3 regions of the Patulibacter sp. NPDC049589 genome follow, and region 1 is predicted to be linked to each of the others. Evidence: riboswitches for the same ligand, from Rfam matches in the RefSeq annotation. Region 1 holds a riboswitch; each other region holds the start of a gene.
The links. Region 1 has a riboswitch for cyclic di-AMP ahead of AB0L40_RS00940 (peptidoglycan DD-metalloendopeptidase family protein). Riboswitches for the same ligand answer to the same signal wherever they lie in the genome.
Positions count from the first base shown of each region.

Region 2: another riboswitch for cyclic di-AMP. It lies ahead of AB0L40_RS22850 (septal ring lytic transglycosylase RlpA family protein); the one in region 1 lies ahead of AB0L40_RS00940 (peptidoglycan DD-metalloendopeptidase family protein).
Region 3: another riboswitch for cyclic di-AMP. It lies ahead of AB0L40_RS06530 (peptidoglycan endopeptidase); the one in region 1 lies ahead of AB0L40_RS00940 (peptidoglycan DD-metalloendopeptidase family protein).

Region 1 is NZ_JBFAPC010000003.1:35,676-45,697, reverse strand. It holds gene AB0L40_RS00955 (cation-translocating P-type ATPase) at 1-1,314, opposite strand, end outside; gene AB0L40_RS00950 (cation diffusion facilitator family transporter) at 1,316-2,218, opposite strand; gene AB0L40_RS00945 (metalloregulator ArsR/SmtB family transcription factor) at 2,345-2,716, shown strand; gene AB0L40_RS00940 (peptidoglycan DD-metalloendopeptidase family protein) at 3,091-3,762, opposite strand; cyclic di-AMP (ydaO/yuaA leader) riboswitch at 3,962-4,106, opposite strand; gene AB0L40_RS00935 (flagellar basal body-associated FliL family protein) at 4,215-4,643, opposite strand; gene AB0L40_RS00930 (glycosyltransferase family 39 protein) at 4,866-6,686, opposite strand; gene AB0L40_RS00925 (cytochrome c oxidase assembly protein) at 6,745-7,566, shown strand; gene AB0L40_RS00920 (cytochrome c-type biogenesis CcmF C-terminal domain-containing protein) at 7,570-9,765, shown strand.
Region 2 is NZ_JBFAPC010000166.1:2,192-12,213, forward strand. It holds gene AB0L40_RS22815 (Re/Si-specific NAD(P)(+) transhydrogenase subunit alpha) at 1-852, opposite strand, end outside; gene AB0L40_RS22820 (hypothetical protein) at 1,229-2,314, shown strand; gene AB0L40_RS22825 (leucyl/phenylalanyl-tRNA--protein transferase) at 2,412-3,101, opposite strand; gene AB0L40_RS22830 (thioesterase family protein) at 3,227-4,048, opposite strand; gene AB0L40_RS22835 (alpha/beta hydrolase) at 4,045-4,845, opposite strand; gene dinB (DNA polymerase IV) at 4,978-6,057, opposite strand; gene AB0L40_RS22845 (hypothetical protein) at 6,126-7,100, opposite strand; gene AB0L40_RS22850 (septal ring lytic transglycosylase RlpA family protein) at 7,313-8,095, opposite strand; cyclic di-AMP (ydaO/yuaA leader) riboswitch at 8,105-8,310, opposite strand; gene AB0L40_RS22855 (sigma-70 family RNA polymerase sigma factor) at 8,549-9,115, opposite strand; gene AB0L40_RS22860 (PaaI family thioesterase) at 9,275-9,676, opposite strand; partial or broken gene AB0L40_RS22865 (hypothetical protein) at 9,773-10,022, shown strand, end outside.
Region 3 is NZ_JBFAPC010000023.1:35,431-45,452, reverse strand. It holds gene AB0L40_RS06570 (hypothetical protein) at 1-871, shown strand, start outside; gene AB0L40_RS06565 (glycosyltransferase) at 864-2,039, opposite strand; gene AB0L40_RS06560 (cobalamin-binding protein) at 2,036-2,989, opposite strand; gene AB0L40_RS06555 (4a-hydroxytetrahydrobiopterin dehydratase) at 3,001-3,282, shown strand; gene AB0L40_RS06550 (3-hydroxyacyl-CoA dehydrogenase family protein) at 3,691-4,485, opposite strand; gene AB0L40_RS06545 (hypothetical protein) at 4,660-5,748, opposite strand; gene AB0L40_RS06540 (hypothetical protein) at 5,804-6,085, opposite strand; gene AB0L40_RS06535 (hypothetical protein) at 6,139-7,446, opposite strand; cyclic di-AMP (ydaO/yuaA leader) riboswitch at 7,642-7,790, shown strand; gene AB0L40_RS06530 (peptidoglycan endopeptidase) at 7,989-8,462, shown strand; gene AB0L40_RS06525 (PspA/IM30 family protein) at 8,663-9,457, shown strand; gene AB0L40_RS06520 (hypothetical protein) at 9,454-9,744, shown strand; gene AB0L40_RS06515 (hypothetical protein) at 9,843-10,022, opposite strand, start outside.

The DNA.
Region 1 (10,022 bases):
TGCCTGCGCGTCGGCGACGAGCCGGGCGATGCGATCGAGCGTCGTGTCGCCGGGGGCGCTCGTGGTCGTGATGGCGAGCAGTCCCTCGCCGTTGAGCGTGCCCGCGAAGACCTGCTCGCCGGCTTCGCGATCCACCGGCGTCGACTCGCCGGTGATCGCGGCCTGATCGATCGCCGAGGCGCCCTCGAGGATCGTCCCGTCTGCGGGGATCTGCTCTCCTGGGCGGACGATCACGACGTCTCCGACGATCAGTGCGTCCACCGGCACGGTCAGCTCCTCGTGGTGCAGGGCGCCACCGTGGGAGTGCGTCCGTCGGACCACGGCGACCTGCGGGGCGAGCGAGACCAGCGCCTCGAGCTCGCGGCGCGCGCGGCCGACGGCGCGTCCCTCGAGCAGCTCGCCGATCGAGAAGAGGACGACGACAAGCGCGGCCTCCATCCACGCCCCGATCGCCACCGCGCCGAGCACGGCGATCGCCATCAGGAGGTTCATGTCGGGCCGGCGCGTCGCGATCGCGCCCCTGATCCCGGACCGTGCGATCGAGACGCCACCCGTCGCGGTGCTGAGGGCGTAGGCGGCGATCGCGAACACCCCCGGGAACCGGGTCAGGTCGAAGAGCACCGCGACCAGCAGCAGCACGGCGGACGTGCGCGTCACCCGGTCGGATCCGCGCGCCCATTCGCGAAGCAGCCCGCCTGTCCCGGTGCTCGCCGGAGCGGTGACTCCGACCGCCGCGGAAGGCGGTGCAGCATGTCGATGCAGCGCCTCCCCGTGGTCGCCGGCGTCCGGGGTGGCGTCCTCCGGGGCGCAGCACGCGTCGTCGCACGCGGCCGCCTGCGGCAGCTCTGCGGGGGCCGCCGATCCGGCGGCGGAGGGCGGGGCGATCGTCTCGCCGACGCCGTAGCCGAGCTTGGAGACGCGGCCGCGGACGGTCTCGAGGTCGCCGACCTCGGTGTCCAGCTCCAGCCGCATGCGCGCCGAGGTGACGCTGACGCTCACGCCGTCGACGCCGGGCAGCCGACGGACGGTGTGCTCGATGCGCGTGGCGCAGTCGGCGCAGTCCATCCCGGTGACGGTCATCTCGGGGTGGCTGTAGCGGCCGTGCAGCGCTCGGCGCGCGTCCTCGAGCGCCTCTGCAAGGCACGCGGCGTCGCACCGTTCGGCGTCGACGGTGACCCGCAGGGCGGTGTCGTCACGCACACCGGCGACGCCGGTGACGCCGGCGTGGTGGACGAGGGTCTCGCGGATCCGGCCGGCACACGGCTCGCAGTCGGCGTCCCTGCCCAGCGGCAGGTCGATGGTCTCGGTGCTCATGTCAGATCCCCGGTTCGTCGTCGGTGTCGTAACCGCTGGGCTCGGTCTGGATCGTCGCGTGCGAGATGTTGAATCGCTCGCGAAGGAGAGCCGTGGCGGCGGTCAGGACGGCGCCGCCGTCGGCGCCTTCGGCCATCTGCAGGTGGGCGCTGGCCACGTCGGTGCCGGAGGTCAGGGTCCAGACGTGCAGGTCGTGGACGCCCTGCACCCCGGGCAATGCCGCGAGCGTGCTCCGCACATCGGCGACGTCGACGTCCTTCGGCGCGCCCTCCATGAGGATGTGGACCGCGTCGGCGCCCAGACGCCAGGCGCGGGGGAGGACGAACAGGCCGATCGCGACGCCGACGATCGGGTCGGCGTAGGGCCAGTCGGTCGCGAGCATGACCGCGCCGGCCGCGAGCACGCCGAGCGAGCCGATCATGTCGGCCCAGACCTCGAGGAACGCGCCGCGGACGTTCAGGCTCTCCTTCGCGCCGGCGCGCAGGAGCAGGAACGAGGCGACGTTGACCACGAGGCCGACGAAGGCGACGACCATCAGCCCGAGTCCGGGGACGTCGGTGGGGTCCTGGAACCGGCCGACGGCCTCGATGAGGACGTAGATCGCGACCGCGAACAGCAGCACAGCGTTGGCCAGCGACGCGAGCGCCTCGAGCCGGTAGCGACCGTACGTCCGTTCGTCGTCCGGCGTGCTCTGCGCCATCACGATCGCCGTCAGCGCCAGGGCGAGCCCCGCGGTGTCGGTGAGCATGTGGCCGGCATCGGAGATCAGCGCGAGGGAGCCGATCGCGAGGCCGACCGAGAGCTCGACGACGAGGTACGTCGCAGTGAGCGCCAGTGCGATCGTCAGCGCACGCTTGTGGCGGGCGCCGGCGGTGACGATGCCGTGGGAGTGATCGTGGGCCATGAGACTGATTCCTGCTCCTAAAAGCATGAACATCTGAACAAGTCTGAAGGTAACAGACCGGTCGAGCCCGCGCCACGTCGAGCGCGGCGTGTGGGTCGGTACGGGGGCCGGGATACGCTTGAGGGCGTGAGCGGACCAGACAGTCGCGTCGCGGCGGCATCGTCCGGTGCGCCGGTGCAGGCCGGAGTGCCGTGGCGGGACGGTGAGGTCGATGAGCTCGCGGAGACCTTTCGCGTGCTCGCGGACCCGGGTCGCCTGCGGGTGATCCTGGCCTTGATGGAGACGCCGGAGATGCACGTCGGCGGTCTGGCGGAGGCCGCGGGCCTGTCGGAGACCGCGTGCTCGCACGCGCTGCGCCTCCTCCGCACCGCGCACGTCGTGAAGCGGCGGAAGGTCGGGCGCAGCGTGCTCTACAGCCTCGACGACGACCACGTCAGCGGCCTGCTGGGTCTGGCTCGCGACCACGTCGAGCACGCACGCGCCGGCCACCGAAGCTGACGGGTGCCGCCGGCGGAGGGGCCGGTGCAGTCCGATGTGCATTGGGGCTGGGGCGTCTGGGCGGGGCATCGGCGCGATCTGCAGGTCCGCATCGTAGCGAAAGTCCTACATGGTGTAGGAATGATGTCGAAGCGCCGGAACGTGCCGATGTCGAGCGCCTACCGACTCCGTCGATCGACCGAGTGCGTGGGCACGCGAACGAGACCCCGATCCCGTGCGGGGCGATCTGGAGCGAAGGGTGCGGAGCCCCGAGTCGTCCGTCCGTGGGGTGGCTCCGCCGCTCCGGGATGTGGATCTCGTCGCGCGCAGCCGCCGGAACGTTCGGGACGCCTTAGCTTAGGAAGAGCGCCTGGCCGACGCGAGGCGGTCGGGGGTCAGCGGGCGGCGGGCGTGGGGGTCCCGCCCCACGACTCGAGGTCGCCGCTCGGGTCGCGCGGCTTGCCGTCCTGCCACCCCGGAGCGCCCCAGAGCTCGAAGTGCAGGAGGCAGGCCGTCGCGTTGCCCGTGTCGCCGACTGCGCCGATCGGCGAGCCCGCCTCGACGCGAGTGCCGGGCCGCAGCGGGGAGGCGGACTGCAGGTGCATGTACGCCTGGTCCTCGCCCGAAGGCGTGTCGGTGAGCACGAGGTAATTGCCGGCGGCGGACTGATCCGCGTTGGCCTTCACCGTCCCGCTGGAGGCGGCGACGACCGGCGTCCCGCAGGCGGAGAGGAGGTCGACGCCTTCGTGCGCGCCTCCCCGGTCACCGAACGCCGTGGCCGAACCCCCGAAGGACCACGAGCCTTGGATCGGGAAGACGAATCCGGGAACGGCTCCGGCCAGCGGTGCCGCAGTGCGCTGGCGCGCGACCAGCTGCTGCTCGACCTTCTTCGCGAACGCGAGCTTCATGGCCTTCAGCGTCTGGAGGTTCGGTCGCCCGGTGCGGACCAGCCGCTTCTTCGCCTGGTACCTCTTGAGCGCAGCACGCGTCCTGCTGCCGATCGCCCCGTCGGCCCGGACGCGGGCCCGCCGCTGGACGCTCTTCACCTGCGAGCGCGTCAGTTTCACCGTCTGCGTCTCCGACACCGTCGGAGGTGCAGGGGCGGGGGCGGCGGCAGTCGCTGGGGTCGTCGCGGTCGGGGCCGGGGTTCCGCCCCCACCCGGGACGCCGGCTGCGGAGGCAGCCTGCGTGATGGGTCCCCCGCAGGCCAGCAAGGCCAGGGCGCTGATGAGGGCGGCGCGGCGCGCCGGGCGTGATGACATGTGGAGCAGCTCTCTCGTCGGCCTACGGGGTTAGCTGACGGGCTGGCGCTGAAAGAGTCGCGCCTCCACAAAGGTCGTGGACAAGCCCCAAAACACCTGGGTCCCCCGCTCCCCGGGGACGGCTCCCGGGGACTCGGCGTGCCGAAAGGTACCAGGAATCCGGTCGATTCTCCTACCCATCGTCGGACTTCGTCAGGATGGCGCGCTCAACGATCGACAGATCGCACCTCGGTCCATCGAGCGTGCGTCCGACGACGTCACTGCACGGTGATGTCGGGAAAGAGCACGTCCTTCGCTTCCGCGTCGGTCTCCCGCTCTATGCGTCGGAGGATCCGACGTCGAACGGCCGACCGACCCTTGGCCGTCGTCAGGGCGTCGCCGGTCGAGGCGCCGACGACATCGACGACGACGGTTCTGATGACCGCTTCCTCGGCGAGCGGACCGTAGCCTTCGGGAGGTGTCTCCTCGCCGTGGGCCTCTGGCGTCTCGGGAAGAACGACGGCGACGGAGAACTTGGCGTAGCGCCCGTCGGAGAGGTTGACGAGGAACTCCTTGGGCAGGACGTAGACGACGCCCTGGAGCTTCGGTTCGGCACCGGCCTCGGTCGGGGCGGCGAGCACCGTCTTGTAGACGAATCCCGCGCCGAGAACGACGACGGCGAGCATGGCCATGAGCTTCTTCGACATCGTGGTGACCTCCGGGTTCGCGACGAGGGAGCCCTCGGCCGGGCCCCGCCCGGTCATCGGCCGCGATCGCCGCAGACTCCCTCGCCTGGACAACGGTCGTACGTTCAGAGGCGGACTCGACGGACCTGTTCCGCCAGGGCGCGTCCCGCCGACGCACCATCTCGACCTCCACGCCCCCGGTCTGTCCGGCCGACGCGCGCCGCCAGACGAGGGAGTACTTCGTCACCCAGCCCTTCGGATGCGCTGCGTATCGACGCCGGGAGAGCAGTCCTTCAGGCGGTAGACCCGCACGGATGGCCCGGGAAGCCGGTAGCGCAGCTGCACGAAGTTGAACGCCTTGTCGTACTGGAAGTAGTCCTTCGCTTCGGGCCCGTCGAACGGCGAGATCGAGAAGCGCAGGACGGCCTGGCGCTCGAGGGCGCGGTAGTAGCGCACGGCATCGGGGACCCGGGCAGGGTTGTTCTGGACCCGTCCGCTCTGCATCGACCCGGAGATCACCCAGCACGCACCGTTCTCGCGGTAGAAGTCGAGCATCCCTGGGAAGAGCGTGAAGCCGTGGTTGGCGAAGTCCGCCGCGCGTCCGATCCGGCTGGCTAGGCGAGGATGGGCCCGCGCGAGGCGTCGTTTGTCGGCGCCGGTCCGCGTCAGGCGCGGCCACCGGTACTCGGCTCGGGAGGATGCGCTCCGCAGGGACGCGCCGTCGGCGTACCACTCGCGGGGCACCATGGGCTCGACCACGATCGGCGTCCCCGCCGGGATGTTGCGCACCATCCATTCCCGCGCGGTGGTGCGGGTGTCGGGCCGGGACAGCACGACGTTGCTGTGCGCGATCAGGACGATGCCCTGCGCGAACGCCGCGGCGGTCAGGACGGCTCCGGCGGCGAGGCGCGCCCGGCCGGCGATCCGCAGGCGGGCGAGGAGGAACTCCAGGACCCAGACCCCTCCCGAGGCCGCCAGGAGCGCGAGCAGCGGATAGATCGGCAGCTCGTACCGGGCGAAGTACCGGCCCTGCGATCCGATGAGCGCGACGAACACCACGGGTGCGGGCACGAGCAACAACGCCTGCCACCGGTGCCGGCATGCTCCCCGGGCGACGCCGATCGCCAGGAGCAGCGCCGGGACGACGCCGAAGCCCCAGAGAAGCGCCCACGCGTAGTAGCGATACCCCGACCGCTCCGTCTCCCCGAGCAGCAGACCCCCGGCGGTGTAGTCCGAGAGATGCTCGAGCTCGCTGCGGAAGAACCCCGGGCGCAGCACCGCGTAGGGGTCCATGGCGAAGAACGCCACGAAGGCCGAGGCCGCCACGATGAGCAGGCCGACCGCGGCCGCACGCCAGTTCGGCAGCCGCCCAGCGCCGGGCGGCGGGTGTTGGTCACCGTCCGCCCGCAGACCGCCGGCGGCGTGCATGCCCACCGCGGTCAGCAGCGGCAGGCCGAGGAACGCGGCGTTGTACTTGAACCCCACCGCCAGTCCAAGGGCGGCGCCGGCCAGGAGGTAGTCGCGGCGGCGACCGAAGCGGACGATCCCAGCGATCGCGAACAACGCCAGAGCACTCGGCGCCAACGACGGTGCATCGTTGAGCGCCAGCTTCCCGTAGTGCGCCGGAAGGAACGAGAACGCCAGCAGCGCCGCCGCCACCAGGCCGGTCCGTCGGTCGAACATCCGCGCCCCGGCGGCGTACAGCACCACGATCGCCGACGTGGAGAGCACCGCGGATGCCACCCGCGCGGTGATCCAGATCGAGCCCGGGTCCGTCGCCCACCCGTCGACGACCCCGTCCCGCCCGCCGCGAAACAGCCAGAGCGCCCCCGCGATCCACTGCATCAGGCCCGCGGGGTTGAGCTGGTAGTCGGGGTCGAGCGACCCGTTCTGGAAGAAGCCGACCGCCCTGGGGACGAAGTGCGCCCGCTCGTCGAGGTTGTAGGCGAACGGCAGTCCCCACCCGATGCCCCAGAGGCGAAGACCGAGACCCGCGAGCGTGACGAGCGCCAGCGCCACGTGCCACCGCCGTCGGTCTTCTGCCCAGATCGCTGAAACGCGCATCCGACGAAACTAGCGGCACTCCTACGAAATGTAGGAGCAGCTGGCAGACTGTCGCATCGTGTCGCCACCGATCGTCTGGGGCCCCGAGCTCGCACCGTCGCTCCTGGCGAGCGTCCTGATCGCCGTCTACCTGAGGCGGTGGGTGACGGTGCGTCGCTCGCCCGACCGCGCTCACGCACCGGTGTGGCGACTGGTCTCGTTCGCCTCCGGCGGGTTGACGCTGATCGTCGCGCAGGGCAACCCGATCGACGAGCTCGGCGACTACCTGCTCGTCATGCACATGGTCCAGCACCTGCTGCTGCTGGACGTCTTCCCGCTGCTGCTGCTGTTCGGGCTCAACCGCGTGCTGATGCGACCGATCACGCGCCGCATCCTCTGGATCGAGCGACGGATCGGCTTCCTCGCCTCGCCCTGGTTCGGCCTCGCCGCCTACACCCTCGGGATGTGGATCTGGCACGTCCCCGCCCTCTACAACGCCGCGTCGCGCTCGCCCACCGTCCACCTGCTGGAGCACATGACCTTCACCGCGATCGGGCTTCTGTACTGGTGGCATCTCCTCCGCCCGATCCCCGGCCGGGACCGCATGACGGCGATGGCCCCGATGGCCTACATGGGCGTCACGAAGGTGACCGTCGGCCTCCTGGGCATGGCGCTCACCTTCGCCCCGAAGGCGCTCTACGACTTCTACGCCGACCAGCCGACCTACTGGGGCCTCTCCGCCATCGCCGACCAGGGCATGGCCGGAGCACTGATGGCCACCGAGCAGGTGCTGATCATGGGCGTCGCGTTCGGGGTCCTCTTCATCCGCGGTCTGCGCGAATCCGAGCAGCAAGCGCTCCGTGAAGAACGCCTGATGGACCTTCAAGGCCGACAGGACTGAGGTATGGACCTCCTCGGACGTGGCTTTCTCGTCCTCGCACTGCTCGTCGCGGCCTACGGCGCGGTGGCGAGCCTCGTCGGTGCGCGGAAGCTGCAGGCCGTCGCCGACGGGGGACTGAACGGTCACGGCGCCGCGTGGGTCCGCTCCGGGCGCCGCGCGATCTACGTGGTCGCCGCGCTGACGACGGCGTGCTTCGTCCTCGTCGAGATCGCGTTCATCCGCACCGACCTGACGTTCGACGTCGTCGCGAGCCACTCGTCGTCGACGACGCCGCTGGGGTACCGGATGGCGGCGCCCTGGAGCTCGCAGGAGGGCTCGCTGCTGCTGTGGGTCTGGCTGCTGAGCCTGTGGAGCTCGCTCGTCGTCCGGCTCGCCGGGCGCCGGATGGCCGATGTGGTGCCGTGGGCGCAGGCCGTCCTGCTCGGGCTGGGCCTGTTCTTCCTGCTGCTGCTCGTCTTCTACAGCTCGCCGTTCCGGTTGAGCTCGCCGGTGCCGCTGCAGGGGGAGGGTCTGAACCCGCTCCTGCAGTACCCGAGCATGATGATCCACCCGCCGATGCTCTACAGCGGCTACACGCTGTTCGCGGTGCCGTTCGCGTTCGCGGTCGGCGCGCTGGCCGCGGGGCACGTCGGGTCGGACTGGATCCGCCACACCCGGCGCTACGCGCTGGGCGCCTGGCTGCTCCTGGGCATCGGCATCGTGCTGGGATCGCGCTGGTCCTACGCCGAGCTGGGCTGGGGCGGCTACTGGGGCTGGGACGCCGTCGAGAACGCGTCGCTGATGCCGTGGATCATCGGCACCGCCTTCATCCACTCCGTGATGATCCAGGAGAAGCGGGGGATGCTCCGCACCTGGAACGTCTCGCTGATCCTCGCCACCGGGATCCTCTGCATCCTGGGCACGTTCATCGTCCGCTCGGGCGTGCTCTCCTCCATCCACGCCTTCGGGAACTCGACCGTCGGAGCGCAGTTCCTCGGGCTCCTCGTCCTCATGACCGGTGGGTCGATCGCGCTGGTCACCTGGCGCCGGGAGTCCTTGCGCTCGGAGCACCGGATCGATTCGCTCACCTCCCGAGAAGCCGTCTTCCTGCTCGGGAACGTCGTCCTGGTCCTGCTCGTCGTGGTGATCCTCTGGGGGACGTTCTTCCCGCTGATCAGCGAGGTGCTGACCGGCAAGCAGCGGCCGTGGGCGTCCTCGACCTGGGGCTGGTGGGTCGGGCCCCTCGGGCTCACGCTCGTCGGACTGATGGGGCTCGGCCCGCTGCTCGCGTGGCGCCGGACGACGCGGCGGCACCTCTGGCGGCAGCTCCGCGCGCCGCTGGCCGTTGCCGGGACGGTCCTGCTCGTGGGGTCGCTCCTGGGAGGGAGTGCGCGCGTCGACGTTGCGGCGGCCCTTGCTCTCGGAGGGTTCGTCTTGGGCTCCATCGGCCAGGAGCTCGTCCGCGGTGTCCGGTCGCGGCGGGTCGCGACCGGCGAGTCCTATCCCGTCGCCCTGCCCCGCCTGGTCGGCCGCAACCGGCGCCGGTACGGCGGCTATCTGGTGCACGTGGGCTTCGCGGTCCTGGTCCTCGCCGTCGCGGCGTCCTCGGCGCTGAAGGAGACGGAGCGCACCCGGGCGACCGTCGGTCAGGAGCTGTCGGTCGGCGACTACACGCTGCGGTACGAGGCGGCGATCGGCGACTACCGCCTCCGCGACCAGCGGATCGAGAAGCTCATCGTCGGTGCGAAGGTCGGCGTCTACCGCGACGGTCGGCGGATCAGCACGATCCGACCGACCCGCGAGTTCTTCCCGTCGTCGAACCCCGCCGACGGGCCGGTCGGCCGGTACTTCAACGGCGAGGCGGCCACCGAGGTGGCCCTCGACGCCGGCCTGACGCGCGACCTGTGGGTCGCGATGCAGCCCGACGGCGATGCGCTCGTCGACGTCTACCAGGCGCTCGACAAGCAGCTCGCGGGCGCTGACGCGCCGTTCGCTCGCGGCGCGGAGGCGGCGATCAGCCTGGCCACCTTCTATGGCCGACGGCCGTCGCCGGTGACGTTCCAGGTCATCAGCTCGCCGCTGGTCACGTGGATCTGGATCGGCAGCCTGATTATGGCGCTCGGTGCTTCGCTGGCGATCTGGCCTACCGGGGACCTCCAGGTGCGCCGCGCACGCGCGCTGGGCAGAGCGCGCCTCGCCCGCGAGCTCCAGGACCAGTAGCACCCTCGTCCGCGGACCGCCCGCGATGCTCCTACGGGCCGTAGTACTCGTTGTTACCCTGACCGGGCGCGGCGAGGAAGGGACACCGGGTGGCGAAGGCCACATCGGGAGTTCTCGCTGCGTAGTCGAGCGCGCGAGCCGGTGCCCACTCCATGCGACGCGGTGGCAAGGGGCAGCGGAGCTGCGTCGCGCCGCCGCGGGAGCCCGCTCCCGCGGCGGCGCCGGCTCCGCTCGCTCGATGTCCCCGCTGGTGCGGC
Region 2 (10,022 bases), on a different contig from region 1:
GCCGGCCAGGTCGACGATGACCGAGCCGGGGCGCATGCCCTCGACGGCCTCCGCCGTGACCAGGCGCGGCGCCGGGCGACCCGGGACCAGCGCCGTCGTGATCACGACGTCGAAGCCCTTCGTCGCGTCCGTCAGCGCCTGCTGCTGCTGCGCGCGCTCCTCGGCGGTCAGCTCGCGGGCGTACCCGCCCTCGCCGGCCGCGTCGATCCCGAGGTCCAGCCACGTCGCGCCGAGCGACTCGACCTGCTCGGCCGTCTCCGGCCGCACGTCGTAGCCGGTGGTCTTGGCGCCCAGGCGGCGCGCGGTCGCCAGCGCCTGCAGGCCGGCGACGCCGATCCCCAGCACGAGGACCTTCGCGGGCGGGATCGTCCCGGCCGCGGTCATCAGCATCGGGAAGAACCGCGTCGACAGGTCCGCCGCCGCGAGCACGGACTTGTAGCCCGCCACGTTGGACTGCGACGACAGGACGTCCATCGCCTGCGCCCGCGAGATGCGCGGGATCGCCTCCATCGCGAACGACGTCACGCCGCCCGCGGCCAGCGCGGACGCGGTCGCCGGCGACGACAGCGGCTGCAGCAGCCCGATCAGCAGCGAGTCGGCACCGAGGCGGGAGATCTCCTCCGCGGTCGGCGGCGCGATCTTCACGACGACGTCCTGGGACCAGACGTCGGAGGACACGGTCGCGCCGGCCTCGACGTACAGCTCGTCCGGGATCAGCGCGTGCTCGCCGGCACCGGGCTCGACGACCACGGAGACGCCCTTCCCGGCCAGGCGCTTCACCACGTCCGGGACGAGCGCCACGCGCCGCTCGCCGTCCGCGATCTCCTTCGGAATACCAAGGGTCACCGTCATGGGCTCACCACGCTCGGGCTGTTCGGGAATCGGAACGACACAGGAGACTCTCCATCCACTCGTCGGGGTCGGGCGCGTCCTGCGCCCGGGCGACGATGCTCGTCGCCGATGAGGGGCTCAAGCGCACCGCGCGGTGGCCCCGACATCGCCCGGAAGTATGACGTACTGCGCCGCTGGGGGCACGCCCCCGCGGGGGCTGCATCGTCGGATCCCACTGCGATTCCGGGACGATCTGCGCCATTCCGGACCGGAATGCGACAACCGCCACGGTACGGGGTACGTTTCGACGTTCGCCGCGGCCGGGGACGCCGTCCGCCGGCCTGCGGGCGACGACGCCCGGCGCCCGCGGCGGGGCACGCGCCCTACCATCCCGCGAATGCCGTACCCACTCCGCGCAGTCCGTGGCGCGTTCGTCCTGCTGCTGCTCGTGGTCGCCGTCGGCGGCTGGTCCGCCCGCGCGGCGTCCGCCGCCCCGATGGTCAAGGGCCTGCAGGACACGCGCCTGACGATGTCCGACGACCCCGCGGACCGGCAGCTGTTCTGGACGAAGGCGAAGCGTGCCAAGGTGGGGCGCGTCCGCGTGCTCGTCTCCTGGGACGGCGTCGCCCGGGCGATCGACCCGACGGTCGCGGCGAAGGTCCGGCGCGCGGCCGAGGAGGCCCAGGCCGCCGGCGCCAAGCTCGTCGTCGGCATCTACGCGGCGATCAACCGCAAGCGCGCGACGCCGCGGAAGATCAACGCGACGCTGATCTCCCGGTTCTCGGACTTCACCGCGTCGATGGGCACCGCCTTCCACTCCGTGCGCCTCGGCGGCTACCTGACGTGGAACGAGCCCAACTTCCGCTCGATGTGGCCGCAGAACCAGCCCCGGACGTGGGTGAAGATGTCCAACGCCGCGTACCGCTCCTTCAAGCGCACCGACCCGGGCGTCAAGGTCCTCGTCGGGGAGCCCGCCCCGAACGCCCGGACGAGCAACGCGGTGGACCCGGGGAGGTTCTTCCGCAGCGCGCTCTGCCTGAACTCCCGGTGGCACTCGCTGAACGGCTCGAAGTCGTGCCGGACCAGGCTCCTCGGCGACGGCTTCGCGATCCACACCCACGACTTCTTCCAGGGCCCCACGACGCGGCGCCCGTCGTCGGACGCCTGGACGATGGGCAACCTGACGACGACCCTCCAGCAGATCCGCGCGATGGCCCGCGCCGGCCGGATCACGAAGAAGGCGTCGCGCAACGTGCACATCACGGAGTTCGCCTACCGCACGGCCGGCTCAGCCCGCACGCCCGACAAGACGGCCGCCCGCTGGCTGCGGCTGGCGTGGAACTTCGCCAAGCGCGAGCGGATCAGCTCGTTCACCTGGTACCAGCTGCAGGACCCGGGGCCGTCCGAGGAGTGGCGCTCCGGGATGCTCACGCGCTCCGGCAAGGAGCTCCGGACCTGGAAGACGTTCCGCTCGCTGCGCTGAGCGGCGACGGGGACGGTCGGCGGCCCGCCGGCGGTCGCAGGGCGAGGCGTCGCGAGGCCAGGCCTCCCCGGCCGCGCTCGGGACCACGGCGGGGACGTCAGCCCGCGACCAGCGCCACTCCGTCGGCGGGCCCGGCCTGCTCGTCCAGCACCAACGGCCGCAGCCCGTCGCGCAGGGCCTCGCGCAGCCCGCGCTGGAACACCGCCTCGGGCACCTCGACGACGCCCAGCCGGGCCGTGTGGGTGGTCCGCTGCTGGACGTCGAGCACCCCGTAGCCGGCGTCCCGGATCCGCACCGCCGCGGAGAGCACCGCGGCGCTCCCCGCGTCCGGGCCGGAGTGGAACATCGACTCGAGCGTGTGCGCCCGGCCGATCGTCACGCCGAACGTGCCGCCGACGAGCTCGTCGCCGTCCCAGACCTCGAAGCTCCGCGCGTGGCCCCAGCGGTGCAGGCCGTGGTACGCCTCCTCCAGGCGCGGCGTCAGCCACTGCTCCCCCGGCGCCAGACCGGGCCGGATGGCGCAGGCCGCCACGACCCGCTCGAACGCCCGGTTGACCGTCAGGCGGTAGCCGCGGCGCGGGAGCGTGCGGCGCAGGGTGCGCGGCACCCGCACGGCTTCCAGGGGCAGGACCGCCCGCGGGTCCGCCCGGTAGGCGGCGACGCGGAAGCAGCCGTCGTCGTCGAGCGTGTCCATCGGGAACGCCCCCTGCTCGTAGACGAAGAGCATCCCGGGCGGGTCGAGGATCCAGGCACCGTCGTCCGTATGGGGGGCGGGGGTGCCGTCCACTCCTCCGACCGTAGCGCACGGGCGAGGCCGCGCCGCCGGCTACGCGGGCGGCGGCAGACCGGCGTCACGGACGCGCCGCGGCGCGGGACGACGGCGGCCGCGCTCGCCGGCCGGTGGCCCGCCGCTCAGCGCGTATCGACGAACAGCGTCTGGGACGCGGTCCCGAAGCGCCCGGCCGCGTCGTGCAGCTCGGTCGTCGTCAGGCCGGTGCCGGCGCGGTCGAGCTCGGTCTTCGACCGCAGGCCGATCCACTCGCCCGCGGGGTCGCGGTGCAGCGCGACGTGGAGGTCGCAGTTGACGAACAGGTAGCCGTCGAAGCCGACCGGCGTCGACAGCCCGTTGCCGAAGTCCGCGGCCGCCACGGCGCGCTGGGCACCGCTCGGGGTCTCCCCCGCGACCACCGGCACCTGCAGCCGCAGCCAGGCGCTGCGGCCCTTCGGCGCCGGCTCGGCGAGGCTCCCGTCGATCACCCGGATCTCCATCGCGGTCGGATGGAACGCGGTGGCGTCGGCCGGCAGGAACCAGCTCGGGATCGCCTCGAGGCCCTCGGGCGGCGGGAGTTCGGGCCACGGCGACCCGATCCCGGGCGGCAGCGGCACGCTCCCGCGCCGGAGCAGCACGGCGCGCAGCTCCATCGCCGTGCGGCCGCCCGCGGCCAGCGTCGCGTGGACCACGGCGAAACGGGACCCGGACTTGATGACGCGGGCGGTGAGCTCGACCTCGCCCACCGGCACCGGCCCCAGGAACGTGTACGAGAGGGAGCTGACGCGCTGGCCGGGCGCCGCGAGCGCCTCGGCCGCGCGGGCCAGCAGGGCGGCGGGCGCGCCGCCATGGGCGCTGCCCGCGTCCCAGGGGCCGCGCGCGACGGGCCCGAGGACCCACGTGCTCGTGTCATCCGCGTCGCCGGACGACCCGGCCTGCGTGGCGATGGCCTCCAGGGCGCTCATCCGACCGCGTCCGTCCGCTGCACGAGGTCCGCGATGACGCGCGAGAGCTGGCCGCCCTGCCAGGCGATCGGGGACTTCCCCTCGTCCTCGACGACGAGCGACGCGTCGGGGATCGCCTCGGCGTACCGTCGCGCGACGGCGAGCGGGTGCCCGGGATCCGCCTCGTCGCGGTCGCCGACGACGACGGTCGGCACGCGGATCGCGTCGAGCTCGTCGAGCCCGCCGTAGGGCGCGCTGCGCGGCACGGCGCGCAGGGCGTCGACGACCGCTCCGGGGTGCTCGTGGACGGAGAGCCGCTGGTGCATGACCTTCTCGACCGTCGGCCGCCAGTCGTCCGGGATCCGTCCGAAGTCGTAGGCGGCCACGAAGCCGTCGACCCCGCCGGACTCCAGACCGTCGGCCAGCCGGTCCCAGCCGGCGATGTTGCGCTCGTCGGTCTCGTTGCCGGGGACGAACGCCGGCGTCACGACGACGAGGCCGGAGACGAGCTCGGGCCGCCGCAGCGCCACGCGTATGGCGGTGTGGGCGCCCATCGACGCGCCGACGAGCACGGCCCGCGGCAGGTCGTGCTCGGCGAGCACGGCGACGAGGTCGTCCGCCAGCGCGTCGTAGCCGTAGGCCTCGGGGCTCGGCGCCGGGTCCGACGCGCCGTGGCCGCGGGCGTCGTAGGCGAGGACGCGGTGCCCGGCCCGTTCGAGGTGGCGACTGCCCATCACGACGTAGCGGTGGCTGGCGGTCAGCCCGTGGAGGAGGACGACGGGCGGGCCGTCCCCGGCGACTTCGACGTGCAGCGGCATCACCCGGAGTCCTACCAGCGCGCGGGGTGCGATCCGTACGCGCCTGCCGGCGCAGGCGTCGCCGGGCATCCCGATCGGTGTCTCCCGCCGGGGCCCTCGGGGTCCGGGGGCTTGGCCGACGACCGTCGCCGCTCAGCCGATCGAGAGCGGCAGCACGAGCTGCACGCCCGGGCCGTCCTCGAGCTCGAGCGACGCCATCCGCACCCCGAGCAGGCGCACGGGCTGCGGCGGGTCGTACTCGCGCAGCATCCCGACGGCGGCGTCGGCGAGCGCCTCCTCGTCGACCACCGGGTGCGGGAACGTCCGCGACCGGGTGATCGTCGTGAAGTCCTTCAGCCGGACCTTGATGCCGACCGTCCGGCCGCGGCGGCCCTGCTTCTCGAGCGCCTCGAAGAGCTTGATCGCCAGGCGACGCAGCTCGGCCTCCTGCTCGTCGCGGTCGGCGAGGTCGACGGAGAACGTGTTCTCGCGGCTCTCGGACACCGGCTCGCGCACCGGGACGACCGGGGCGTCGTCGTCGAACCGACAGCGCCGCCAGAGCCACGGGCCGTTGCGGGCGCCATACCACTCCGACAGCGTCGCCTCGTCGACCTTCGACAGCGCGCGGATCGTCGTGACGCCCCGGCGGGCGAGATCGTCGGCGGTCTTCGGGCCGATGCCTCCGAGGAGCCCCGGGGACTCGCCGGCCCAGCGCCGCCAGGCATCGCGCCGGTCCAGCACGCAGAAGCCGCGGGGTTTCTCCGCATCGGACGCGAGCTTGGCGACGAGCTTGTTCGGGCCGATGCCGATGGACACGTGCAGCTCGGTCTCCTTGACGATCCGGGCCTGCAGCCGGCGCATGGCGCTCTTGGGCATCGCCATCGCGCTGAGGTCCATGTACGCCTCGTCGACGCTGACCTGCTCGACGATCTCGACCTCGTCGCGCACGATGCCCATCACCCGGGCGGACGCCTCGCGGTAGGCGTCGTGGTCCGGCGGGACGATGATCGCCTGGGGGCAGCGGTTCTTCGCCGTCGCCAGCGGCATGGCCGACCCGACGCCGAACTTCCGCGCCTCGTAGGTCGCGGTCGTGACGACCGACCGCGGCCCGTCGTGGGCCACGATCACCGGCTTGCCGCGCAGCTCGGGGCGCCGCAGCAGCTCGACGGAGGCGAAGAACGCGTCGCAGTCCAGGTGCCCGATGCACCGAACAGGTGTTCCCTCCGTGCCCACGATCCCAGGGTACGCCCGCCTGCGGCGGGACGCACCCGGGTGGGCGGGTGTCGACGCCCGGCAGGCGCTCAGCAGGGCACGAGGATCAGCGAGCCTCCGGACTGCCCGCTGAGGTCCGGGGAGAACTGGTTGCAGAGCTGCTGCGGTCCGCGGTTGCCGTCGCCCCCTCCGCTCCCGCCCCGCTTGGCCCTGCTCCTCGGGGTGATCGAGTACCGGCGTTCGATCCGCAGGTCACCGGTGGCCGCCGAGAGCTTCAGGGGGACCGTCGACCTCGCGCGCCGGGTCAGCCGGATCGAGATCCGCTTCGTCACGGTCCTGCCGGCGGCGATCGTGCCCAGTGACGTCGCCGCCGGGGCATCGAGTCCCGCCGCCCGGCCGATGCGGACCTTCACGCCCGTCGCAGGGGCGTCGCCGGGGTTGGTCACCTTCACCGTGATGCGACGGGTCCGGTCGCGCACGACCGACGTCGGCACCCCCGAGACCCCGAGCCGGAGCTCGGGGAGTGCCTTCAGCACGATCGGACCGACGGTGTCGAGGACGTTCGCGGGGTTGCCGAGCTCGGTCGTCGTCGCCACGGCGCAGTCGAAGGCCCGGTTCTTCAGTGCCGGGTCCCGGAGCTCGAAGCGCTGGACGGCGTCGAAGGTGTCGAAGTTGTCGGCCGAGCCGACGGCCGCGAGCGGATCGCTCGACGGCCCGGTCTGCAGCCCCCACGCCATGCCGCCCGGCGCCTGCGTCTCGCCGACGACGGAGACGCCAGGGGTCTTGTCGCAGCCGGTCGCGGAGCGATGGGCGAGGAACACGTGGACGCCGACGCCGTCGTCGGTCTTGTCCGGCCGGGTCGCGAGCTGGATCGCCACGCGGACCGTGCCGGTCTTCCGGTCGTATCCGAAGGCGGCCGCCTCCAGGTCGCGGCCGGATCGCGGATCGGTCGCGTCGCCCGTCGGGTCCGGCGCGGCGCCGCTGAAGTTCGCCATGGCGGGTGCCGCAGCAGCGCCGACGCTGACGATGACCGCGACGGAGACGAGGAGCCGGGGGATGCTCATGACCCGGACCCTAGCGCCGTCGCGGGTGCGGTCCGCGGGGATTCGGCCTCGACGGTGGGGCCCACGATCTCGCCGCGTGTTGCACGTCCCCGACGGCACCGGACGCCACCCGGCACCGCAGTCAGACGTCGAGGTCCGGCCGCGGCACCGTGCGACGCCAGGACACCGCCCGGAACGCATCCCACATCCACGGGCTCCGTGGAATCGACCGTCTAGCGGTCGACCATCACCGTGCCGGTGGAGCCGAAGCCGAGGCGGGCCTTCGTCGCGGCGGTGAGGTCGAACTCGCGGCCGGCGATGTACGGGCCGCGGTCGACGACGCGCGCGCTGACCTGGCGAGAGCCGAGGCGGAACGTCAGCTTCGTGCCGCACGGCAGCGTCTTGTGGGCGACGCCGATGGTGCCGGGGCTCAGGTGGCCGCCGCAGGCCAGGGCGCTGCCGTACAGGCCGGGCCCGTAGTACGACGCGTAGGTCGAGCGGAACCCGTGGATCCGGTCGACGCGCTCGATGTCGCCCTTGCCGTGCGAGTTGGAGACGATCCGCAGGCGGGCGGAGCGGTCGCCCATCGCGGCGATCTTCGTGCTGACGCGGAAGCGGCCGTCGCGGCCGACGGCGTCGCGGTCCACGGCGCGCCACTTCGAGCCCTTGTGGAGCTCGAGCCGGACGTGCTGGCCGGGCGAGTGGTGCCGGACGCGGCCGGCGTAGACGGCGCGCCGACCGATGAGGCCGGCGCCGCGCTCGGTGGTGGCGCGGATGGCTGGGGTGGGGCGCTTCGCGGCGGCGGGTGCCGTCGCGGGTGCTGCGGTGGGTGCGACCGGAGCCGCCGCGGTGGCGGCGACGGGGGTGGCCAGCGAGGCGGCGGGTGCCGCGCCGGAGGCGGGTGCCGGGGTCCCGGACGGCGCAGAGGCCATGGCGGGGACGGCTGCGGTCAGGGCCAGCGCCGCCCCGGCCGCGAACGCGGCCCGGGTCGGCGTGACGACGACGTCACGATTCACGGTTGGGTCTCCTCTTCGGGAAGACGCCTACGGAGTTAGCTGACGGGCTCGCAGCCCCCGGTCGTGCCGCACATGGGTGCGGGACGGCCGGAGGACGCTACGGACGACTCAGCGTCCGATTCGCCCCGTGCCGCGGCTCTCGAGGGGAGAGCGCTGCGGCGGTGGGTCCCCCGTTCGGAACGTGCGGGCACGTCCCGACTCGGCGTCGGTGAAGGTGTCGTGAACCCTAAGGGCTCGTCAGCGGCCCGCCCCGTGCGATCGCGCACACCCGCCAGAACGGCGTACACGCGCCAACATGGCGTATGCGCGCCACGATCGCACGGCCCGGAAGATCACGTGCCCTGGCCTCGAGACGCCGCGTGCTCCGGCCGCGAACCGCCGTCGCCCGACGACCACCGGGCGCCGCGCCGGCCGCGTCGCCCGCCGGGCCCGCCCCCGCCGGCAACCGGCTCCTCAGAGCAGCGTCGAGATCATCGTCATGACCGTCGCCGCGGCCATCTCGGAGCCCTCGAGCTCCGCCCGCATGCGCGCGAGACCGAGGCGCAGGCGGCCCTTGACCGTGCCGAGCGGCAGCCCGGAGCGGTCGGCGATCTGGTTGGCGGTGAGGTCGCCCCAGCAGGCGAGCGCGATCGCCTCGCGCTGCGGCACCGGCAGGGCCGACATCGCGCGCATGAGCGCGGCGCGGGCCTCGTTGCGCTCGGCCTCGCTGACCACGACGTCCGCGGGCAGCGGGGGCGGCGCGGCCGCGAGGCGCTCGGTCGCGCGGCCGGCGGCCTGGCCGGAGCGCAGCAGGTCCAGCGCCCGCGAACGGGCGACCATCCGGACGTACGCCCCGAGCGGACCACGCGCGGGGTCGAAGCGCCGGGGGTCGCGCCAGAGGCGGACGAAGACGTCGTGGACCACGTCCTCGACGTCCGACCGGCGACCCGCAGGCGCGAGGATCGACGCCGCCGCGTTGGCCGCGGCGGGCGCGTGCTCGGCGTAGGCGCTCGCGAAGTGGTCGGGGTCTCGGAGGTCCATGGCGGTCCGGTGTCCGTGGGCACCTCTCCATAGAGTAGCGGCACGCCAGACGAACGCCGAGGCGCCATCGAGATTCGCCACCCGCCGACGCGGACGAGCGGAGGCTACCGCGCCGCCCAGCGCGCCGCGCCGGACCGGGACGAACGTCCCGGCCGGCGGTCAGCCGACGGGGCGAACGGCGATCACCATGCGCGTGATCGCACACACGCGCCCCTGGTCGTCCGTCATGCGGACGTCCCAGACCCAGGTGGTCCGGCCCTTGTGCAGCCGCTCCGCGCGGGCGTGGACCGTGCCCTCGAAGCAGGGGCGCAGGAAGTTCGTCGTGTTCGACAGGCCCTGGGCGGAGAACCCGTCCGGGACCACGGCCCGGGCGGTGGCCATCGAGGTCAGCGACTCGGCGATCGCGGCGTAGACGCCACCGTGGACGAGACCCATCGGCTGGCGGACGTGGTCGCCGACGGGCAGCGAGGCCTCGGCCCAGTCCTCGCCGTGCTCACCGACCTGCAGGCCGATCAGGCCGTCGAGGGTCTTCTCCAGGGGCACCACGGGCTCGAACTCCATCGCGTCCGATCCTAGAGCGCGCGGGCGGAGCGGCCTCCGGACGCCCGTCACAGCTCTTACCTCACCGTAACCTGGGCCCGTATAGGCTCACCGCCGATGTCCCGCTTGCAGGAGCTCCACCCGGACCAGCAGGCCGTCCTGCAGCTCGTGCTGCGGCGGCGGATGCCGTACGGGGACCTCGCCGGCCTGCTCGGCCTGACCGCAGAGGGCGTGCGCGAGCGGGCCCTGGACGCGATCGACGGCCTGGCGCCCGACGACGTGCCGGGACTGGCGCTCGAGGACCGCGACCGGATCGCCGACCACCTGCTCGGCCAGGACGACGGCGAGGCCCGCGAGGCGACCGCCG
Region 3 (10,022 bases), on a different contig from region 1:
CCTGGAGGCCGTGGTCGACGGCGACGTCGCCACGGTCAGCGTGAAGGGCGGTCCGGAGGTCTCGCGCGCCACGCGCGCGGGCGCGGGCTGGCGCGCGGACCCGGGCGTCGGCGGCCTGGGCGCCTGGCGCCTGGAGACCGCCCGGCGCTGCTCCCGTGCGCTGACGACGAGCCGCCTGGCGCCCCTGACGACCGACCCGGCGGGCTACCGCCGGGCGGTGACCGTCCGGCTGCGCGGCGTCTCCGAGGTCCTCGACATGCTCCAGGACGACGAGCTCCCGAACGTCCTGAACGGCCTCGTCGGGGAGCCCCGCAGTGGCCTGGTGGAGCTCCGCGACGGGCTCCGCGAGGCGCTCCGGGCGACGGAGACCGGCGACGCGGCGACGCTCGCCCGCAACGCCCCCGACAGCTCGCAGCTACCGTCCGTCCTCCAGCTGCTCGAGGCGTTCGCCTCGCTTCGCGAGCTCGGCGCCCCGTGCCTCGGCGGCCCGAGCTCGCCGTCCGCGGTCCGGACCGGCAACGCGATCTGCGGCGAGCTCCGGCCGCGCGTCGACGGCGGGTACCGGACGGTCGGCCGCGCGACGTCGACGGCCGGCATCGGCGTCGGCTTCCGCGGGCTCGCCGACGCGTGGCGCCGGATCAGCGACGGCGTGAGCCGGATCGACCTCACCGGTGCCGCGACGCTGGCGCCGGTCCAGGCCGACGCCGTGCGCTCGGGTCAGGAGGTCGCGGCGCTCGCCGAGAGCCTGGCGGAGCAGGCGGCTGCGGGGGAGACGAGCGACACCACCGCGGCGCAGCTCGACCTCGCGCAGCAGAGCTCGCTCGACGCCCTGATGGCGTTGGGCTTCCGCGAGTGCGGCACGATCAGCTGATCGTGCCGCCGCGGCGCGCCAGCACCGCGTCGTAGAGGTCCTGCAGGCCCGCGGCCAGCCGCTCGGCCCCGAAGCGCGCCGCGGCGTCCTCGGCGGCGAGGCCCCCGAGTCGCGCGCGGCGGTCCGGGTCGTCGCGCAGCGTCGCCAGCGCATCCGCCAGGCCGCCGGCGTCCCCCGGCGGCACCAGCACCCCGGTCCGGCCCCCGTCGAGGATCTCGCGCAGGCCGCCGTGGTCCGCGGCCACGACGCAGCACCCGGCCGCGGCGGCCTCCAGCGCGGAGTTCGGGAGGGGGTCGGGATGGGTCGAGGGCACCGCGACGACGTCGGCGGCGGCGTAGACGAGGCCGACGCGGTCGACGAACCCGGGGAGCAGGACGCGGTCGGCGACGCCGAGCGCCGCGGCGCGCGCCCGGAGGGCGTCTCCGAGGGCCGGATCGTCGCGCCACGCGGAGCCCGCCAGGAGGACGACGCTGCGCCCGTCGGCGGCCAGCGGCTCGCGGCCGAGCGCCTCGACGAGGAGCTGCTGGCCCTTCCAGGCGGACAGGCGCCCGAGCAGCGCCACGACGAAGGCGTCGGCCGGCACGCCCAGGGCCGCGCGCGCCTGCGCCCGGCCGACGGGGTCGGGACGCAGCGCGAGCCCGTCGTGCAGGACCGCCGCCCGCGCGGCGCGGGGGAGGCCCGCGAACTGCTCGCGCACCGCCTCGCTCACGCACGGGACGGCGTCGGCCGTCAGCAGCATCCGCCCGTAGGCCGGCCAGTACCGCTCGAAGCCGGTGTAGATCTCCCGGACGTGCCACACGTGGGGGATCCCGAGGGCCGCGGCGGCCGGCGCGCCGCCGAGCGTCACCGACGTGTTGGTGTGGAGGATCCGGACCCCGCGGGCACGCGCCAGCCGGCCGAGACCGAGCAGGTCGGACGCCCATTCGCGCCCGACCCGGACGAGACCGCCGGGGGACAGGAGCTCCCGCCGGAGCACGGCCAGCGGCCGGACGACGACGTCGACGCCGACGTCCTCGAGGTCCCCGACGAGCGGGCCGTCCTCAGCCAGGACGGCCGTCGCGCGGTAGCGGTCGGGGTCCAGCCCACCGGCCATCGCCACGAGCTGCCGGTCGGCGCCGTAGCGGCCCGCGGAGCTGTGGAGGTACAGGACGCGGCTCGGGACGCTCATCGGGGCGCCACCGCGGGGGTCGCCGGCAGGTCCAGGACGAGTCCGGGAGCCGACGCCACGAGGTTCGGGTGCAGCGCGTGGGCGAGCGTCTCGAGGCCGGCGACCAGGCGCGGGCCGGGCCGCGAGAACAGCCCGGAGGCGTCGACGGCGACGATCCGCCCCGCGCCCGTCGCCCGCAGGCGCGCGAGGTGCGGGAGCGCCTCGGCGCGCGAGCGCTCGGCGTCGTAGCCGCACGGCATGCAGACGACGACGTCGGGGCGCAGCAGGGCCACGTCCTCCCACGTGGTCCGGGCGCTGTGCTCGCCGGGCAGGCCGAGGAGATCGATCCCACCGGCCATCTCGACGAGCTGCGGCGTCCAATGGCCCGCCGCGTAGACCGGGTCGAACCACTCGATCGCGGCGACGCGCGGGCGGTCGGCGGCGCGCAGGGCGATCCGGACGCGGTCGACGCGCCCGCCGATCTCCCGCAGCAGCGCGTCGCCGGCCTCGCGCACGTCGCAGAGGGCGGCGAGCATCCGGACGTCGTCGAGCGTCTCGCCGAAGGTGTGGGGATCCAGCGACAGGACGTCCGGCGGGCCGGGCAGGTCCGCGGTCAGGGCGAGCACGTCGTCGTGGGACACCGCGCAGACGGCGCACAGCTCCTGGGTGATGATCAGGTCCGGGCGCAGCTCCTCGAGCGCGTCGGCGTCCAGGCGGTTGGGCGATCCGCCGGCGCGCGCGAGCGCGCTGACGGCGGCGTCGATACCCGCGGCGTCCAGGCCGGCGGGCAGGACGCTCGACGTCACGCGCGGCAGCGACCGGGCGGCCGCGGGGTGGTCGCACTCGTGCGTCACGCCGACCACGCGGTCGCCGAGGCCGAGCGCGAACAGGAGCTCCGTCGCGTGCGGGACGAGCGAGACGATGCGCCGCGGCCCGCGGAGGTGATGGCGTCCGGGCGGCAGGTGCTCCACTATCCCTGTTTATGGCAGACCTGATCGGTGAAGGACGGCTCGGCACGTGGCTCGAGGGGCACGCGTGGGCACTGAGGGACGGGGGGCTCGAGCGCGAGTGGTCGTTCCGGGACTTCGCGGCGGCCCTCGGTTTCGTCACTGCGGTGGGTGGTCTGGCGGAGTCCCAGGGGCATCACCCCGACATCGCGCTGCACGACTACAACCAGGTGCGCCTGCGGCTCCGGACGCACAGCTCCGGGGGCATCACGGAGAACGACCTGGAACTCGCGGAGCGGGTGGACGAGCTGCAGTGACGTCCATCCAGGGTCGTCGGGCGGCCTTCGAGGGCTCGTTTTCGAGATGGCCCGTTTGGGTCAACACAATGTGCGGAACCTAAGGACTTGAGTCTTTTGCCGCCAAACGAAGGTTTCGCGGCGAACGATCTGTCTCGGATCAGTCAATATGTCCTTGTCCGAGCCGATCCTGGTGCGGCTGGACGGGACAACACGCTGCAGTGCCCGGGACGGCGCTGCAGCAACATACGGGAGGGGCGATTCGTCGCCTCGACCACCACACACACGCACGGATGACCCCGAGGAGCTCGCTCCTCGGGGTCATTTGTTTGCCGGGGTGTCTCACGTCCCCGAACGGGCGAGGGCCCGCGTCGCGGGCCCTCGGGTGCTGCTGCGGGCCGGCGGCTCCGCGCCGGCGACGCCCGGGCCTCAGCGGCTCCAGTCGAGGAAGCCCTCGCCGGTCTTGCGGCCGAGCTTGCCCTCGGCGACGAGCGCCTCGAGCGCGGCGGGGACCGGGGCGCCGATGACCTCGCCGATCGCCTTGGAGACGTCGAGCCCGACGAAGTCCAGCAGCGCGAACGGCCCCATCGGCTGGCCGGCACCGAGCTGCATGCAGGTGTCGATGTCCTTGGCGGCCAGGCCGGTCTGCTCCTTCAGCTCGACGGCGTTGAAGAGGAACGGGAACAGCAGCTTGTTGACGACGAACCCGGGGATGTCGGGCATCTCGACCGCCGTCTTCTCCCAGGCGAGCGCGAGCGCGCGGGAGCGCTCCTTGGTGTCCTCCGACGCGGCGGCCGGGAAGATGAGCTCGATGAGCTCCATCTTCGTGACGGGGTTGAAGACGTGCAGGCCGACGAACCGCTCGTGGATGCCGGAGGCCTCCGCGAGCGTCTCGATCGACAGCGACGACGTCGTCGTCGCGAGGATCGCGCCCTCGTGGATGATCGACTCGAGCTTGTCGAAGACCTCGGCCTTGGTGGCGTGGTCCTCGGACACGGCCTCGATCAGGTAGGTGCCCTTCGCGAGGTCCTCGATGTCCGTCGTGACCGTGACGCCGGTGACGTCGATCTCGAGCTTGGCGCCCTGCTTGTCGATCGCCTTCTGCGCGCGGGCGGCGCTCTCCGGGGAGCGTGCCCACAGCAGCACGGGCGAGGTCTTGGCGGCGGTGACCGCGATACCGGTGGCGATGGTGCCGGATCCGGCGACGGCGACTGTCTCAGACATGGGGTTCCAGGTTCGCTGAACGAAGACGGGGAAGCGCGGCATCCTACCGGCCGTCGGAAACCGCGGCACCCCGCCGCGTCGCGCGGCTGTCGGAACGGACAGCGCACCGTGTCCACCGTGGGCGATCCGGCCCGGGGCCCGGGGCGCTGCAACCCGGGCGCTGCCCCGGCGGGGCTACTCGTCGCCCGCGAGCCGGAAGCCCGTGGGGGAGACCGCCAGTGCCAGCGGGGACGACGGGAGCTCGCTGGGCAGGTCGACGTCGTTGAACGGCATCGGGGCGAGGTCGTTCGGGCCGCCCGGATGGTAGGTCGCGGCCAGCAGCTGCGCCTGGCCGCGCCCCGGGCCGAGCTCGGTCTGACCGCCCGAGTACGTGCCGATCCCGCGCTCGCGGCAGGCCTCGTAGAAGGCCGAGAGCTCCCGGAGGCTGCCGATCCGCGACGGCTTCAGGTTGACCGCGGAGGGCGCGAAGGGCAGCGCGTCGAGGTCCGCGACGTCGTGCAGCGGCACGTCCCACGTCAGGCGCCCGGCGTGCGGTGCCAGGACCGGCCGCGTGTCGTCGTCGACGAACGGGTCCTCGAACCAGGCGTCCGGCAGGCCGTCGACCAGCAGCGCGTAGAGCTCGGCGTCGATCGGGGCGTCGACCGGCGTGCCGCGGTAGAGGCCCTTGAGGTCGACGGTGGTGGCGGCGCCCGTGGCCGCCAGGGCCGCGATCGACGCGGCGTCCCACTCGCGCCCGAGGTCGAGCTTCATGCCGAGCCCCGGGGACCGGCGCCGCAGGTCGTCGATCGTCGCGGCCTCCGGCGGGTCGCCGACGCCGCGCGAGGAGACGAACGTCAGGGGGCCGACCTCGCGACCGACGGCCGTGGCCCAGTCGGTGCCGGACTGGCGGAGCGCCAGGTCCAGCGCGGCGGACTCGAACGCCCACCGGCGGTAGCGCTCGTCGACGTCGTGGACGGGCGGGGCCGGGAAGAGCGAGACGCTGTCGAAGATCGCGGAGAACGACTCGGTGGTCCAGTCTCCGCGCACCTCGGGCAGGCCGTCCCATCCCTGGAGCGCCGCGTGCGAGAACGGGTCGTACGTCACGTCCTCGCCGACGCCCTCGTGGCCGGCGCCGCGCAGGCGGACGACGGTCGTCAGGCGCACGCCCATCTTCGTCGGGCGCTCGAGGGTCTGCAGCTCGAGTCCGTCGACGTGGAGCCGCAGCCCCCGGACGGCCTCCCAGAGCGGCGGGCCGGGCGTGGGGGGCGGGACGGACGCGGGCATCTGGACCTCGGGTGCGGGACGGACGGGCGTGGCCGGCCGGGCGGGCCGGCCCGGGTCAGCCCTTGGGCAGGGCGGTGGAGGGCAGGCCGGGCATGCCGGGCTGCGCGGTGCCGCCGCGGACCTCCCCGCTCGTCCCCAGCGCCGTCAGCCGGCGGACCTCGGCCTCGCCGACCAGGCGCGCGGGGTGCTGCGCGGGCAGGCCGTCGATCAGCCGCGCGACGCGGTTGCGGATCTGCTGCGCGAAGTGCGGGGTGGCGGCGCCCGTGAGCCGGCGGATGTCGTCGACCGTGACGGCGACGCCGAGATCGCGTTGGTCCGGCCGCTGCGCTTCGCTCATGCGTCTGTTGTACCGATCCCCGCGCGGCCCCGCCACGTGGCGGGGCCGCGCGCTCAGGGCGCCTTCGGCGTCGGCGTCGTGGTGGTGGCCGGGGCCTTCGTGGTCGACTTCGGGGCCGTGGTCGTGCCGGAGCCGTCGCGGGGCAGCCCGTCGTCGCCGCCGGACGGCGAGTCGTCCACGGGCGCGAGCTCGAGCAGCGTGTCGATCTGCGCCTGGACCTTCGCGCTGATCTGCGAGACGTCGCCGGTCAGCCACGCGCGGTTGTAGCGCGCGACCGCGGTCGCGTCGAGGGTCGGGTCGTCGGGGTAGTACCCCTGCTTGACGTCGCGCAGGTACTCGCGCACGGGGACCGAGAGCTGGTCGGAGGAGTCCAGGAGCAGCAGCGGGCCGTGCAGGCCGGAGGCCGCGAACGGCGCGAGGCTGATCGCGCCGAGCGTGTCGGTGTCCCGCGCGATGAGGAACCCGTGGCCGGGCTGGTTGACGTTCCAGCCGAACGAGCCGTCCTTGTAGCGGGCGAAGCCGATCGCGTTGTCGGTCGGGCTGACGCCGCCGACGCGCTTGACGGTGCCGTACTTGCGCAGCTGCTTGGTGACCGACGGGCGGACCACGGCGCTGGGCCCCAGCACGTAGATGGTCGCCTTCGGGTGCGACGCGAGCTGACGGGCGGTGGCCGGCGGGATGCCCTTGCTCGTCACGAACGCGAGCGGGTCCCCGGACTTCGCCAGCCAGGCGGCGGCCGGCACGGCGTACTCGGGGCGATCGGCGCTGACGACGAGGACGCGGTCGCTCGAGCGGCCGCGGGCCTGCGTGGTGTACCGGTCGATCGCGCGCGCCAGCTCGTAGGGGTCGGCGCCCTCGATGGCGTCCGTCCGCAGGCCGGAGGGCCGTCCGACCTTGCCGACGAGCACGGCCTGCGCCTTGCCGGCCGCGTCGCTGCCGGACGGCTTCAGGGCGTCGATCGCGGACACCGTGGCGTCCGGGAGCTTCGCGCCGTCGCTGAACAGGAGGGGTGCGCCGATCGGGGGCGCGGCGAGCGACGTGGCGGCCAGCGCCGTCCGCCAGTCCTGGTCGTCGACGATCGTCACGGCCTTCGCGCGGCTGGCCTCCGAGCCGTCCGGGTACGCCGCGCGGGCGACGGCCGCGGCGGCGTCCACCGGGTCCTTCGTACCCGTCCGGGTCGTGTTCCGGGTGGCGACGACGGGGAACCCGAGCGCGGACGCCGAGGAGTCGTCGCCCTTCGGCGGGGTGAAGGGCGACTCGGCGTCGTCGCCCCCGCCGCAGCCGGCGAGGACGAGGGCGGCCGAGACGGCCAGGGCGGCGGCCGCCGTCGCGCGGCGGGAGCGGGTGGGGACCGGACGCATCGGGGGCACGGTAACCGCACGGCCGCCGTCCGTGCGCGAACGCACAGCGACGAGGGGTCGGCGGCGCCCTCTCGCGGGTACGTGCGTCGTCGCCGGAGGTCTCGGCCTCGCACGACCCACCGCCCGGGCGCACGGAACCCTCGCGGCTGCACGGCTCGTTGCAACAGTGGGTGCCGTCTTGCGGCAGGACTGCTACTGTCCCGGCAGCCGAATCACCGGAGTCGAATCCGGTGGGCGGGGGAACCACGTGTTCTTGGGGCTAATTCGCCGGTCTTCCGGTGGAAGCGCTGTCTCTTTCTGCGCTAGCCCGTCAGCTAACCCCGTAGGCCGACGAAAGAGAGCACGTAGTGCGTTTGACTTCACGGGCCATAGCGATGACCGCCGTCCTGGCCGCCGGGTTCACCGGCGTCACGGCTTCCGCTTCAGCACAGACGGCGGCTCCGGCCACCGGCGGTGTCGCCCCGACGGTTCCCACGCCCGCACCCGCCCCGGTCACGCCGGCGGCGCCCGCGGCGCCAGGCACCGTCGTCATCCCCGTCGGGATGCGCACCACCAACGGCATCAAGGCCAAGCGGTACAAGGGCAAGACGGTCGACGGTCGCACCGCCTGGTTCGCCCGGGTTCCGCTGAAGGCCCCGGCGCAGGTCCAGTCCGCGGTCGTCGCGGCGAACAAGATCGTCGGCAAGCCCTACCGCCTCGGCGGCGGCCACGCCCGCGTCGAGGACACGGCCTACGACTGCTCCGGCACCGTCTCCTACGCGCTCATCGGCGGCGGCCTGCTGAAGACCCCGCTCGCGTCCTACGAGTTCGACGACGCCTGGAAGAACGGCATCGAGGGCGAGGGCCAGTGGATCTCGGTCTACGGGAACTCCGGCCACGCCTTCGCGATCATCGCCGGCCTGCGCCTCGACACCTCCGCCGCGAAGGACCCCAGCGGCGCCAAGGGCCCGCAGTGGCGCCCGGACAACCGCACCGACGAGGACGAGTACGTCGTCACGCACCCCGACGGCCTGTAGGCCGCCGGCCCCGGGCCCGACGGCCCGCCCCGCTTCCGAGAGGCGCCGCATCGCGGCGCCTCTCGTCGTTCCGGGGCCTCGTCGCGGGCGACGACTCCCGGCGCGCCACGTCCCCGGCCCGCGTCGACTTCACGGACCGTTGAGGCAGGACCGATAGGCTGACCGGCGATCATCCCCAAGAACGCCACGAGGAGCACCACATGGGTCTCGGCGCCCGCATGTCCACCACCATCAAAGCGAAGCTGTCCCGGGTTCTGGACAAGGCCGAGGACCCCGGCGAGACGCTCGACTACAGCTACCAGAAGCAGCTGGAGAACCTCCAGAACGTCAAGAAGGGCATCGCCGACGTCGTCACGGCGAAGAAGCGCCTGCAGCTGCAGACCGACAAGCAGCAGCAGTCGATCGTCAAGCTCGACACGCAGGCCCGTCAGGCGCTCGCCGCCGGGCAGGAGGACCTCGCCCGCACCGCGCTGGAGCGCAAGACGCTGATCCAGACCGAGCTTCAGGGCCTGAGCGGTCAGATCCAGGACCTCGAGAACCAGCAGCAGGCCCTCGTCGCCAGCGAGCAGAAGCTGCGCACGAAGGTCGAGCAGTTCCGGACCAAGAAGGAGGTCATCAAGGCGCAGTACAACGCCGCGGAGGCCCAGGTCCGGATCTCGGAGGCGGCCACCGGCGTCGGCGAGTCCATGGCCGAGGTCGGCATGGCGATGCAGCGCGCCGTCGACAAGACGGAGAACATGAAGGCCCGCGCGGACGCCGTCGCGGAGCTCGAGGAGGCCGGCACGTTCGGCGACATGATGGAGCTCGGCTCGGGCAAGGACGACATCGATCGTCAGCTCGAGGCGCTCTCCGCCGGGTCGCAGGTCGACTCCGAGCTCGAGCGGATGAAGGCCGAGCTCGGCCAGGGCAGCGCCCCGGCCGCCGAGCTGGGCGCCGGCGGCACCCCGGCTCCCGACGCGGCCCCGGCGCCACAGAGCCAGGAGAAGGAGGCGTGATCGTCCGGATCTTCATGGACCAGCAGTACCGGCTGGCGGACGACACGCACGCGGCGCTCAACGACATCGACGACGCGGTCGTCGCGGCCGTCGACGCCGGGGACCCCGAGGGCTACGCCCGCGAGTTCGCCAAGCTCCTGGCGTTCGTGCGCGAGAAGGGGACCCCGCTGGCCGACGACGAGCTCATCGGCTCCGACGTGCTGATCCCGGCGGACGACTTCTCCTTCGCCGAGGCCGGCCAGGAGTTCACAGGCGAGGGCCTCGTCCCGGACCCGGCCGAGGCCTAACCCCGGCCGGCGGCACGGTGCCCGACGGGCCCGGGTCGCACGGAACGCAGAAGGCCCGCCGATGGCGGGCCTTCTGCGTTCCCAGGGGGCTGGGCCGCTCAGGCGCCGATCGGGGCGCCCCAGAGGGGGTACCAGCGGTCCATCTCGGGCTCGAGGCCCATCATCGGGTCCAGGACGGCGCGCAGCTGCAGCTCGCGCTCACGGCCGCGCTCCTTCGTCTGGCCCGGCACGGGGACGAACGGGTACCAGGTTCCGCGCTTGGCGAGGTACACGAGGTG